2 regions of the Bacillus sp. AK031 genome follow, and region 2 is predicted to be linked to the other one. Evidence: a T-box and tRNA genes for the amino acid it is inferred to sense, from the RefSeq annotation. Region 2 holds a T-box; the other holds one or more tRNA genes.

Region 1 (6,534 bases), 1.1 Mb from region 2:
GCTGTAAGTAAGCTTTGATCCGGAGATTTCCGAATGGGGGAACCCACTGCACGTAATGGTGCAGTATCCATATTTGAATACATAGAGTATGGAAGGCAGACCCGGGGAACTGAAACATCTAAGTACCCGGAGGAAGAGAAAGCAAACGCGATTCCCTGAGTAGCGGCGAGCGAAACGGGATTAGCCCAAACCAAGAGGCTTGCCTCTTGGGGTTGTAGGACACTCTATACGGAGTTACAAAGGAACGAAGTAGACGAAGAAGTCTGGAAAGGCTCGTCACAGAAGGTAATAACCCTGTAGTCGAAACTTCGTTCCCTCTTGAGTGGATCCTGAGTACGGCGGGACACGTGAAATCCCGTCGGAAGCTGGGAGGACCATCTCCCAAGGCTAAATACTCCCTAGTGACCGATAGTGAACCAGTACCGTGAGGGAAAGGTGAAAAGCACCCCGGAAGGGGAGTGAAATAGAACCTGAAACCGTGTGCCTACAAGTAGTCAGAGCCCGTTAACGGGTGATGGCGTGCCTTTTGTAGAATGAACCGGCGAGTTACGATCCCATGCAAGGTTAAGTCGGAAAGACGGAGCCGCAGCGAAAGCGAGTCTGAATAGGGCGAATGAGTATGTGGTCGTAGACCCGAAACCAGGTGATCTACCCATGTCCAGGGTGAAGTTCAGGTAACACTGAATGGAGGCCCGAACCCACGCACGTTGAAAAGTGCGGGGATGAGGTGTGGGTAGCGGAGAAATTCCAATCGAACTTGGAGATAGCTGGTTCTCTCCGAAATAGCTTTAGGGCTAGCCTCATGTAGTAAGAGTCTTGGAGGTAGAGCACTGTTTGGACTAGGGGCCCTCATCGGGTTACCGAATTCAGACAAACTCCGAATGCCAAAGACTTATCCATGGGAGTCAGACTGCGAGTGATAAGATCCGTAGTCGAAAGGGAAACAGCCCAGACCACCAGCTAAGGTCCCAAAGTATACGTTAAGTGGAAAAGGATGTGGAGTTGCTTAGACAACCAGGATGTTGGCTTAGAAGCAGCCACCATTTAAAGAGTGCGTAATAGCTCACTGGTCGAGTGACTCTGCGCCGAAAATGTACCGGGGCTAAACGTATCACCGAAGCTGTGGATTGACACCGTTTGGTGTCAGTGGTAGGAGAGCGTTCTAAGGGCTGAGAAGCTGGACCGTAAGGACTGGTGGAGCGCTTAGAAGTGAGAATGCCGGTATGAGTAGCGAAAGACAGGTGAGAATCCTGTCCACCGAATGCCTAAGGTTTCCTGAGGAAGGCTCGTCCGCTCAGGGTTAGTCGGGACCTAAGCCGAGGCCGAAAGGCGTAGGCGATGGACAACAGGTTGATATTCCTGTACCACCTCTTTTCCGTTTGAGCAATGGGGGGACGCAGGAGGATAGGGTAAGCGCGCTGCTGGATATGCGCGTCTAAGCAGTTAGGCTGGTGATGAGGCAAATCCCGTCACCGTGAAGGCTGAGCTGTGATAGCGAGGGAAATATAGTACCGAAGTTCCTGATTCCACACTGCCAAGAAAAGCCTCTAGCGAGGAAAAAGGTGCCCGTACCGCAAACCGACACAGGTAGGCGAGGAGAGAATCCTAAGGTGAGCGAGAGAACTCTCGTTAAGGAACTCGGCAAAATGACCCCGTAACTTCGGGAGAAGGGGTGCTCTGTTAGGGTGCAAGCCCGAGAGAGCCGCAGTGAATAGGCCCAGGCGACTGTTTAGCAAAAACACAGGTCTCTGCGAAGCCGTAAGGCGAAGTATAGGGGCTGACGCCTGCCCGGTGCTGGAAGGTTAAGGGGAATGCTTAGCGCAAGCGAAGGTGCGAACCGAAGCCCCAGTAAACGGCGGCCGTAACTATAACGGTCCTAAGGTAGCGAAATTCCTTGTCGGGTAAGTTCCGACCCGCACGAAAGGCGCAACGATCTGGGCACTGTCTCAACGAGAGACTCGGTGAAATTATAGTACCTGTGAAGATGCAGGTTACCCGCGACAGGACGGAAAGACCCCGTGGAGCTTTACTGTAGCCTGATATTGAATTTTGGCACAGCTTGTACAGGATAGGTAGGAGCCTTGGAAACCGGAGCGCCAGCTTCGGTGGAGGCGCTGGTGGGATACTACCCTGGCTGTGTTGAACTTCTAACCCTCGCCCCTGATCGGGGTGGGAGACAGTGTCAGGTGGGCAGTTTGACTGGGGCGGTCGCCTCCTAAAGAGTAACGGAGGCGCCCAAAGGTTCCCTCAGAATGGTTGGAAATCATTCGCAGAGTGTAAAGGCACAAGGGAGCTTGACTGCGAGACCTACAAGTCGAGCAGGGACGAAAGTCGGGCTTAGTGATCCGGTGGTTCCGCATGGAAGGGCCATCGCTCAACGGATAAAAGCTACCCCGGGGATAACAGGCTTATCTCCCCCAAGAGTCCACATCGACGGGGAGGTTTGGCACCTCGATGTCGGCTCATCGCATCCTGGGGCTGTAGTCGGTCCCAAGGGTTGGGCTGTTCGCCCATTAAAGCGGTACGCGAGCTGGGTTCAGAACGTCGTGAGACAGTTCGGTCCCTATCCGTCGTGGGCGCAGGAAATTTGAGAGGAGCTGTCCTTAGTACGAGAGGACCGGGATGGACGCACCGCTGGTGTACCAGTTGTCTTGCCAAAGGCATCGCTGGGTAGCTATGTGCGGAAGGGATAAGTGCTGAAAGCATCTAAGCATGAAGCCCCCCTCGAGATGAGATTTCCCATCACTTTATGTGAGTAAGATCCCTGAAAGATGATCAGGTAGATAGGTCTGAGGTGGAAGCGTGGCGACACGTGCAGCTGACAGATACTAATCGATCGAGGACTTAACCACAATTATAGCGAAACTCGGAATACTTTCTTTTCTTCATGCTTTATCTAGTTTTCAGGGAACAATTTTTAAAATAACACTTGATTTTTTGAAAAAGATGGTGTTATAATAAAGCCTGTCCTTTACTGAAAGCAATATTTGTCTGGTGATTAAGGCGAAGAGGTCACACCCGTTCCCATGCCGAACACGGAAGTTAAGCTCTTCAGCGCCGATGGTAGTTGGGGGATCTCCCCCTGTGAGAGTAGGACGTCGCCAGGCTTATCGTTCCGCAGTAGCTCAGTGGTAGAGCTATCGGCTGTTAACCGATCGGTCGCAGGTTCGAATCCTGCCTGCGGAGCCATTGCTTCCATAGCTCAGCAGGTAGAGCACTTCCATGGTAAGGAAGAGGTCACCGGTTCGAGCCCGGTTGGAAGCTTAATAGTTTTATAGTCGGCCCCTTGGTCAAGCGGTTAAGACACCGCCCTTTCACGGCGGTAACACGGGTTCGAATCCCGTAGGGGTCACCAAGCTTTTTTACGAAGCGCAGCGGAGTAAAATAAGCATCCATAATAAAGGCATCAGCGCAAGAAGTAAAAAAAGCATTCTTAAAAGTTAAACTTAAAACCCATTACGGAGGATTAGCTCAGCTGGGAGAGCATCTGCCTTACAAGCAGAGGGTCGGCGGTTCGATCCCGTCATCCTCCACCATTATTCATACTACAATTTAATAAAGTAACGATATTCCAATAAAATGCCGGTGTAGCTCAACTGGTAGAGCAACTGACTTGTAATCAGTAGGTTGGGGGTTCAAGTCCTCTTGCCGGCACCATTTTATTTGGAGGGGTAGCGAAGTGGCTAAACGCGGCGGACTGTAAATCCGCTCCTTCGGGTTCGGCAGTTCGAATCTGCCCCCCTCCACCATTGTTTTTATGAAGTGAAATAACTATTCTTCATTATTGAATACATAAAGCATAAAACGGACATGTTAACTAATGTCTTTTTATTTTTGCTATTATTGGGCTATAGCCAAGCGGTAAGGCATCGCACTTTGACTGCGACATGCGTTGGTTCGAATCCAGCTAGCCCAGCCATTAAGAGCCATTAGCTCAGTTGGTAGAGCATCTGACTTTTAATCAGAGGGTCGAAGGTTCGAGTCCTTCATGGCTCATTAAAAAAAGCTTCCAGATTTTGATCTGGAAGCTTTTTTGTGTTTTGATGATAGCGTGTGAAGATGTAGATTACAGAGTTTGGTCAAATGAATTTCTTTGAATCAAGGGCTATTATGCTGTTTGAGGAGGGTACATCCTATTAGGGGCTACAAACAAGATTATAATAGTGTGAATAGAGTGGAAACAGCGCATTATAAAGGAAGAAAGAATTTATAATAGTGTGATTAGAAGAGAAACACCCTATTATTGTTGATGCATGAATTTAAAATAGGATGATTAAGAAAAAGGGCGTATGGTATGGTCAGATGTACTGCTTTGTCTCATACAGAACCGGTCCAGCCAGCACGCCGCTGGGCAGGCCCCCTGCGCTATTGATCCGTCTAGCTCCAGCGGGCAGCGACTAGCGTACTTCCGGTCTTCCTCCTTGCGATAAGTCAACATCGATTCGCTCATGCTCATCGTGTTTCCTTTATCTCATGCGGAAGCCCTGCAGTCCGTACGTCGCTAAACGCCCGCTTCCGCTTTTGAATCCGGCTAGCTCCGGGGGCCTAGCGGCTAGCGTATTTGCCACAGCCTCCTTTGCGATAAGTCAACATCGATTCGCTGGCGCTTATCGTGTTTCCTTTATCTCAATACGCCTGTGTCAAATCCGTAGGCCCCTGGGCAGGCCCCCTCTGCTTTTGATCCATCCAGCTCCAGCGGGCAGCGACTAGCGTACTTCCGGTCTTCCTCCTTGCGATAAGTCAACATCGATTCGCTCATGCTCATCGTGTTTCCTTTATCTCATGCGGAAGCCCTGCAGTCCGTACGTCGCTAAACGCCCGCTTCCGCTTTTGAATCCGGCTAGCTCCGGGGGCCTAGCGGCTAGCGTATTTGCCACAGCCTCCTTTGCGATAAGTCAACATCGATTCGCTGGCGCTTATCGTGTTTCCTTTATCTCAATACGCCTGTGTCAAATCCGTAGGCCCCTGGGCAGGCCCCCTCTGCTTTTGATCCATCCAGCTCCAGCGGGCAGCGACTAGCGTACTTCCGGTCTTCCTCCTTGCGATAAGTCAACATCGATTCGCTCATGCTCATCGTGTTTCCTTTATCTCATGCGGAAGCCCTGCAGTCCGTACGTCGCTAAACGCCCGCTTCCGCTTTTGAATCCGGCTAGCTCCGGGGGCCTAGCGGCTAGCGTATTTGCCACAGCCTCCTTTGCGATAAGTCAACATCGATTCGCTGGCGCTTATCGTGTTTCCTTTATCTCAATACGCCTGTGTCAAATCCGTAGGCCCCTGGGCAGGCCCCCTCTGCTTTTGATCCATCCAGCTCCAGCGGGCAGCGACTAGCGTACTTCCGGTCTTCCTCCTTGCGATAAGTCAACATCGATTCGCTCATGCTCATCGTGTTTCCTTTATCTCATGCGGAAGCCCTGCAGTCCGTACGTCGCTAAACGCCCGCTTCCGCTTTTGAATCCGGCTAGCTCCGGGGGCCTAGCGGCTAGCGTATTTGCCACAGCCTCCTTTGCGATAAGTCAACATCGATTCGCTGGCGCTTATCGTGTTTCCTTTATCTCAATACGCCTGTGTCAAATCCGTAGGCCCCTGGGCAGGCCCCCTCTGCTTTTGATCCATCCAGCTCCAGCGGGCAGCGACTAGCGTACTTCCGGTCTTCCTCCTTTGCGATAAGTCAACATCGATTCGCTCATGCTCATCGTGTTTCCTTTATCTCATGCGGAAGCCCTGCAGTCCGTACGTCGCTAAACGCCCGCTTCCGCTTTTGAATCCGGCTAGCTCCGGGGGCCTAGCGGCTAGCGTATTTGCCACAGCCTCCTTTGCGATAAGTCAACATCGATTCGCTGGCGCTTATCGTGTTTCCTTTATCTCAATACGCCTGTGTCAAATCCGTACGCCCCTGGGCAGGCCCCCTCTGCTTTTGATCCGTCCAGCTCCAGCGGGCAGCGACTAGCGTACTTCCGGTCTTCCTCCTTGCGATAAGTCAACATCGATTCGCTCATGCTCATCGTGTTTCCTTTTATCTCATGCGGAAGCCCTGCAGTCCGTACGTCGCTAAACGCCCGCTTCCGCTTTTGAATATATATACACCATCTTGTCCGGTTGAGTCATGTTGGTTTGTTTCGATACAATGGTAGTAGAAAAAGTGAGGAGGAATAGTATGAAGAAGAATATATCAATTATTGGCGTACCGATGGATTTGGGCCAGATGCGCCGTGGTGTAGATATGGGACCGAGCGCTATCCGTTATGCCGGCGTGGCGGAGAGACTTGAAAACCTGGGTCATACGATCAATGATTTAGGGAATATTGAAATTGCTCAGCCTGAGCGAGTACATACATCCGATTCCAATTTGAGAAATTTAAAAGCGGTTGCAGAAGGTAATCAGAAGCTTGCTGATAAAGTGGATAGTGTGATTCAAGGAAAAGATTTCCCGCTGGTTTTTGGCGGTGACCACAGTATTGCAATTGGGACTCTGGCTGGGGTGTCAAAGCATTATGAAAATCTTGGTGTTATTTGGTATGATGCCCATGGTGATTT
Region 2 (6,534 bases):
GTACAGCAGGCGCTGTCATTCTTCGAATTTTATTTGCAGCCATTATTGTGTATCTGCTTCAAATCCCATATGTCCACTTAATCGGCGGCGTATTGCTATTGTGGATTGCGTACAAGGTACTGGTGGAGGAAGAAGAGGAAGCAGACATCAAATCACATACCGGCTTGAAGCAAGCGATTACGACCATCATTATCGCCGATGCTGTCATGAGCCTGGATAACGTTGTTGCAGTTGCTGGCGCTGCACACGGCAATATTAACATGATTGCACTTGGAGTCCTGATCAGTATTCCGATTATGATTTTCGGTTCTAAAGCGATTGTCCGATTACTTGAAAAATATCGCTGGATCGCCTATATAGGCTCGGGTATTCTCGCATGGACTGCAGGTGAGATGATCATGGCGGACAAACAGTTTTTAGCATTGCTGGATATGTCACACAGCCCTTATACTTACCTGATTATCTTGTTTCTGACTGCAGCTGTACTTCTTGCTGGATTCCTAGTTAATAAGAAACATACACGTGAGAGTGTCCAAGCTCATTAATATAGAAAAAGTGCCCCCTTTGGGAGCACCTTTTTTGTTTCCTTGTGTATTAAGTTCTCTCTAGATATTAACGAGTGAGACCATATGGGATATTAACCATCTGTCTTCTTGAACTCAGAATCAAACGGAATATACACATACTTTATTGAACAGCTATCCCTTCTATGCCAAGGTCAGGTGGTAGATAAATGCACTTTATTGACCACCTATCTCTCCTACCTCCAGACCAGGTGGCACATAAACTCCTTTTATTTACCAGCTATCCCTTCTAAAACAGGCTCAGATAGCAAACAAAGGCCTTTTGTTGACCACCTATCTCTCCTACCTCCGGACCAGGTGGCACATAAACTCCTTTTATTCACCAGCCAGCCCTTCTAAAACAGCTCAGATAGCAAACAATGGCACTTTATTGACCACCTATCTCTCCTACCTCCAGACCAGGTGGCACATAAACTCCTTTTATTCACCACCTATCCCTCCTCAAACAGGCTCAGATAGCAAACAAAGGCCTTTTGTTGACCACCTATCTCTCCTACCTCCGGACCAGGTGGCACATAAACTCCTTTTATTCACCAGCCAGCCCTTCTAAAACAGGCTCAGATAGCAAACAATGGCACTTTATTGACCACCTATCTCTCCTACCTCCAGACCAGGTGGCACATAAACTCCTTTTATTTACCAGCTATCCCTTCTAAAACAGGCTCAGATAGCAAACAAAGGCCTTTTGTTGACCACCTATCTCTCCTACCTCCGGACCAGGTGGCACATAAACTCCTTTTATTCACCAGCCAGCCCTAAATCCTAGAACCAGGTGGCAAAGTACCGGTGATTAAGAATACTGAATCATAAAGTACTTTTTCTTCCCTCTTCTGATAATCGTAAACTGGCCGTCGATTCTGTCAGCTTCCGACATGACATGCTGAAGATCGGTTGTGCGGTCGCCGTTGATATAAATAGCACCATTTCCGATATCTTCCCTCGCCTGTCTCTTCGATGGAGAAATTTTTGTGTTAACCAGAAGATCAACCAATCCAACTTCCTCATCCTTAGGCTGTGTGAATGAAGGAACATCCTTGAAGCCCTGCTTGATTTCTGCTGAAGAAAGCTCTTTGATGTTACCGCTGAAGAGAGCCTCTGTAATCTTGATTGCCTGCTCTAATGCTTCCTCTCCATGAATCAGCTTTGTCATTTCTTCTGCCAGCGTTTTTTGTGCTTTTCGCAAATGAGGTTCCGTTTCAACAGCTTGAGACAGCTGCTCAATTTCTTCATGATCCAGGAACGTAAAGTATTTAAGGTATTTTACGACATCCGCGTCCGCCGTATTGATCCAGAATTGATAGAACTCATAAGGAGAGGTTTTTTCAGGATCAAGCCAGATTGCACCGCTCTCGGTTTTACCAAACTTAGAGCCATCCGCTTTCGTCACAAGCGGGATCGTGAAACCAAATGCTTTGGATTCCTCTTCCCTTGTGCGCCTGATCAATTCCAGGCCTGTCGTAATATTGCCCCACTGGTCACTTCCGCCTATTTGCAACTTGCAATTGTAGTTTTCATACAGATGGTTGAAGTCCATCGCTTGTAAAATGGTATAAGTGAATTCTGTGTAAGAAATCCCTGTCTCGAGCCTTGATGAAATCGTATCCTTTGCCAGCATGTAATTCACGCCGATATGCTTTCCGAAGTCACGAAGGAATGTAACCATGTCCATAGGGCCGATCCAGTCAAAGTTATTGACCATAACCGCTCCGTTATCTCCTTCAAAGTCAAAAATGCTTTTAAGCTGATTCTTGATGCTCTCTGCATTGTGTTGAATGTCTTCAACCGTCTGTAATTTACGCTCTTCACTTTTACCGCTTGGGTCACCAATAAGGCCTGTTGCGCCGCCGACCAGGACCAACGGACGGTGGCCGTGCTCCTGGAAGCGCCTTAGCGTCAGGAATGGCAGCAAGTGGCCGATGTGCATGCTGTCCGCAGTAGGGTCAATTCCGCAATAAATTGATATTTTTTCTTTGTCCAGCAGGCTCTTCAATCCTGCTTCATCTGTTTGCTGATACGTTATTCCACGCCATTCTAAATCTTTTAATAGATCCATACGTCTCTTCCTCCTGTATTGTCCTGCAATATTTTGTATAGGGAGAAAATTCTCCACAAAAAAACGCCCCTGCTCATATGCAGGGACGCTTTAACACGCGGTACCACCCAACTTAAGGATAATCGTATCCTTCACTTAATAATATAACGGTTTTCCCGTTTGCAGCTAATCGATGCCTATGGTCTTTCGCCGCAAAAGCTCAAGGAGGTAATTCATCACGTTATGTATGTCAGTTTCCACCTGCCACTGACTCTCTGTAATAGGGATAACGGGACTACTTATTCCTGTCAAAGCATTTTCTTATGAAATTCAGATATTCCTTTTTTATCACAGCCGGAGCATGTTTGTCAATTTCCCCTTCTTGTTAATGATGTTTTTGTTGTTTCCCATACCGGATGAGCAACTTTGATCGCTCCTGCTATTTAAAGTACTTCCGGGCTAAAAAACAGCAACCCTTCAAAAGGCTGCCTTAAGCTTAAACAGACTCAGGTAAAAAATACCGTTAAGGGGAAGCCGTGGTACATTGGGGGTTCTTTCTAAGCACTGTTGTAAATTCCTTATTTTAGTCATCACACGGTCGAAATATGCTATAATATAGTTGATTTTAGGAGGAGTGTAAAATATGAAGGAAAAATTTCAATCTTTACTGCAGCGGTCTCAGCCTGTCATCAAGTTCTTTATTAACAATAGATTTTTAAAACGCGCCAGAATCACGTACGGTGTTCTTTGGAATTTATTATTGATTTTTATTATGGTAGCTGTTCTTGTAACAGCATTCGCTGGCGGCGTTGGAGCAGGCTATTTCGCTTCTCTGGTAAAAGAAGAACCGATACGCCCTTACGACAACATGAAACAGGATATATACAACTATGAAGAAACATCACAGCTCTATTTTGCCAATGATGTCTATCTCGGTAAAATGAGGACGGATTTAGAGCGTGAAGAAGTCAATATTGACGAGGTCTCTGATCACCTCATAAATGCAATCATCTCGACAGAAGACGAATACTTTAATGAGCACAATGGTGTCGTGCCAAAAGCAATTCTTCGCGCCATCGTTCAGGAATTCACGAATTCTGCCACTCAATCAGGCGGAAGCACTCTGACTCAGCAGCTGATCAAAAATCAGATCCTTACAAATGAAGTTTCCTTTGACCGGAAAGCCAAGGAAATTCTTTTGGCTCTGAGATTAGAGAGGTTCTTTGAAAAAGATGAAATTTTGGAAGCCTATCTGAATGTAGCTACGCTTGGCCGAAACTCTTCCGGTCGTAATATCGCGGGAGTCAAATCAGCGGCAAAAGGCATCTTCGGCGTAGAGCCTAAAGATTTATCCCTGCCTCAGGCTGCTTTCATCGCCGGACTTCCACAGGCCCCATTCGCTTATACCCCTTTTACCAATGGAGGGGATGTCAAGGAAAACCTTGAACCGGGCCTGACAAGAATGCAGACTGTTTTGTACCGGATGTTTGAAGAGGGCTATATCACAGAAAAAGAGTATGAAACAGCAGCAAACTATGATATCTCACAGGATTTCATTGCGCCAAAGCCTTCTTCTAATGATAACTACCCTTGGCTGACTGCGGAAATCGAAAGCCGCGCCAAGGTGATCATTTCTGAAATGCTGGCAGATAAAGACGGCTACTCAAAAGATGACCTGGACAATAATGATGAATTATATGAAAAGTATATCACTCTTGCCGACCGGGAGATGAGACAGCGGGGATACCAAATCCACTCAACGGTCAACAAAGATATTTATGACAGTATGCAGAAGACAAAAGATGCATATGAAATGTATGGACAAACCCTTACAAGTACCGAAATCGACCCTGAAACAGGCGAGGAAGTCGAAGTACCAAATCCTGTTCAGGTCGGAGCGATCATGATTGAAAACCAGACGGGGAAAATCATTAGTTTCGTTGGCGGAAGAGACTTTAAACAAGAACAGCTGAACCATGCTACACAGTCAATCAGACAAAATGGTTCAACAATGAAGCCATTGCTTGTGTACGCACCAGCGCTCGAATTCGGCGAAATCGGGCCAGGCTCGCCTCTTCCCGATGTTGAAATGTCGATTATGGCTGGAAACGGTGTGATGTGGCAGCCTCAAAACTACTCGTTCGATTACAACGGCCTTATTCCGGCAAGATTTGCACTGGCTGAGTCATTGAACATTCCGGCAGCCCGCCTTTACACAAAAATTTTCAACAAACAGCCTATTCAGTTCCTTGAAAAAATGGGCTTTTCAACACTTACAAGTGATGAAAAAGAGAACTATGCCCTTGCGCTTGGAGGTATGAAGCGGGGAGTAACTCTTGAAGAGAACACCAATGCTTATACAACTTTTGCCAACGACGGAAAATTCATTGACGCCTACATGATCGATAAGATTGTCAACAAAGAAGGCGAAGTGCTCTATCAGCATGAGATTGAGCCTGTCGAGGTATTCAGTCCTCAAACTGCTTATCTGACGATCGATATGATGCGCGATACACTTGATCACTATGCTGGAACAGGCCGTTATGCCAAAAAATTCCTTAACTTCGCTTCAGACTGGGCTGGTAAATCGGGAACGACCCAGGAGTATAAAGACCACTGGTTTATCGCATCCAATCCGAACATCACATTTGGAACCTGGTTTGGATATGATGATCCAAAGTCAATGTACAGGGCGATGGACACTTACGGACATTATGGTTTGAGAAATATCCGCTTATGGTCTTACATGCTGAATGACGCTCGTGATCTTGCTCCTGAATTAATTGATCCTGAAGACACATTCCAGTCACCAGGGGGGATCGTTAACCGCTCCTTCTGCGGAATCTCCGGTCTTCTGCCTTCAGAGGCATGCAGCCAGGCAGGACTTGTGAAGAGTGACTTATTCAACGCACAATATGTTCCGAATAAGACGGACGACAGCCTGCTGAAGAGCCGTTATGTAATGATCAATGGCGATAAATATCTGGCTCTTGATTCTACACCGGAAGAATTCTCACAGCCGGGAGTCATTCTGAACCCTGACTTTGTCGAGAATATCCTTAATGGAATTAAAGCCGACCCTCGTCAATTGATACCTGCTGATGAGGAAAGATATAAAAATATTCTTGTCGCTGAAAACAAAATTGAAGATGACGGAGCTGTTCCTGGAACAGTCAAAGCAAGTGCTTCCGGAAACAAAGTCAGCTGGACAGCATCGGCAAGTAAAGATGTCGTCGGGTACCGCGTCTTCACGGTAAGCGGACAAAAAGTCGCCAGCGTAAAATCAGATGAGAATCTGGTATCGACACTTGGTGACGGAGAATATTACGTTGTTGCAGTAGATGTAGCCGGCAAGCAGTCGGGCAAATCTAATACAGTAAGAATCGGTAAGAAGAAAGAGGAACCTAAGCCACCTAAAGAGGACGAAAAACCAGATAAACCGGAAGAACCTAAGCCGGATACAGGAGATTCAGAAGACGATTCCGGACAGGATGATGGCTCGGACTCTGGAAGTGACGGCGGAGAGAATGATTCAGGAAATGACACTGGATCAGGATCAGGATCAGGGTCAGGCTCCGGAGATGGTTCAGGTACTGGAGAAACTGGCAATAGCCAGGGCTGACTATATCAATAACAAGAAAAAGGGTAATCTGCCTTTGCAGATTACCCTTTTTTCTATCGCCATACTTTAACACTTTAAAGCGAAAAGAGGGACAGTCACTAGCGATGCATATATGTAAATTTCTTAAATTTATTCAAAATTTTTACAGTTCGTTTCAGCTCCGGAATTAAAAAATGGTAACATGGTTGTAAAAGACCTTGTTCCCATTTTTTTACATACTTATAGTTAAATTCGTCGTTTTCCTTTTACCATGGCTACAGTTCCAAAATCATGTTTAGATTTCGAAGGGATCGGGA

Evidence for each region. A T-box is a leader RNA that pairs with one kind of tRNA and senses whether it is charged. The one in region 2 lies ahead of tyrS (tyrosine--tRNA ligase), so its partner is inferred to be a tRNA-Tyr.
Region 1: it has a tRNA-Tyr gene. The T-box ahead of tyrS (tyrosine--tRNA ligase) is inferred to sense a tRNA for this amino acid. The anticodon was not compared.

What each region holds. Positions count from the first base shown of each region.
Region 1 is NZ_CP096424.1:4,118,513-4,125,046, reverse strand. It holds rRNA gene M1E09_RS21045 (23S ribosomal RNA) at 1-2,852, shown strand, start outside; rRNA gene rrf (5S ribosomal RNA) at 2,991-3,107, shown strand; tRNA gene M1E09_RS21035 (tRNA-Asn) at 3,115-3,189, shown strand; tRNA gene M1E09_RS21030 (tRNA-Thr) at 3,192-3,264, shown strand; tRNA gene M1E09_RS21025 (tRNA-Glu) at 3,281-3,355, shown strand; tRNA gene M1E09_RS21020 (tRNA-Val) at 3,461-3,536, shown strand; tRNA gene M1E09_RS21015 (tRNA-Thr) at 3,582-3,657, shown strand; tRNA gene M1E09_RS21010 (tRNA-Tyr) at 3,666-3,749, shown strand; tRNA gene M1E09_RS21005 (tRNA-Gln) at 3,845-3,919, shown strand; tRNA gene M1E09_RS21000 (tRNA-Lys) at 3,924-3,996, shown strand; gene M1E09_RS20995 (hypothetical protein) at 4,622-4,765, opposite strand; gene M1E09_RS20990 (hypothetical protein) at 4,931-5,074, opposite strand; gene M1E09_RS20985 (hypothetical protein) at 5,240-5,383, opposite strand; gene M1E09_RS20980 (hypothetical protein) at 5,859-6,002, opposite strand; gene rocF (arginase) at 6,155-6,534, shown strand, end outside.
Region 2 is NZ_CP096424.1:957,429-963,962, reverse strand. It holds gene M1E09_RS04845 (TerC family protein) at 1-545, shown strand, start outside; gene tyrS (tyrosine--tRNA ligase) at 1,375-2,637, opposite strand; T-box leader at 2,716-2,937, opposite strand; gene M1E09_RS04835 (transglycosylase domain-containing protein) at 3,260-6,238, shown strand; gene M1E09_RS04830 (IS4 family transposase) at 6,464-6,534, opposite strand, start outside.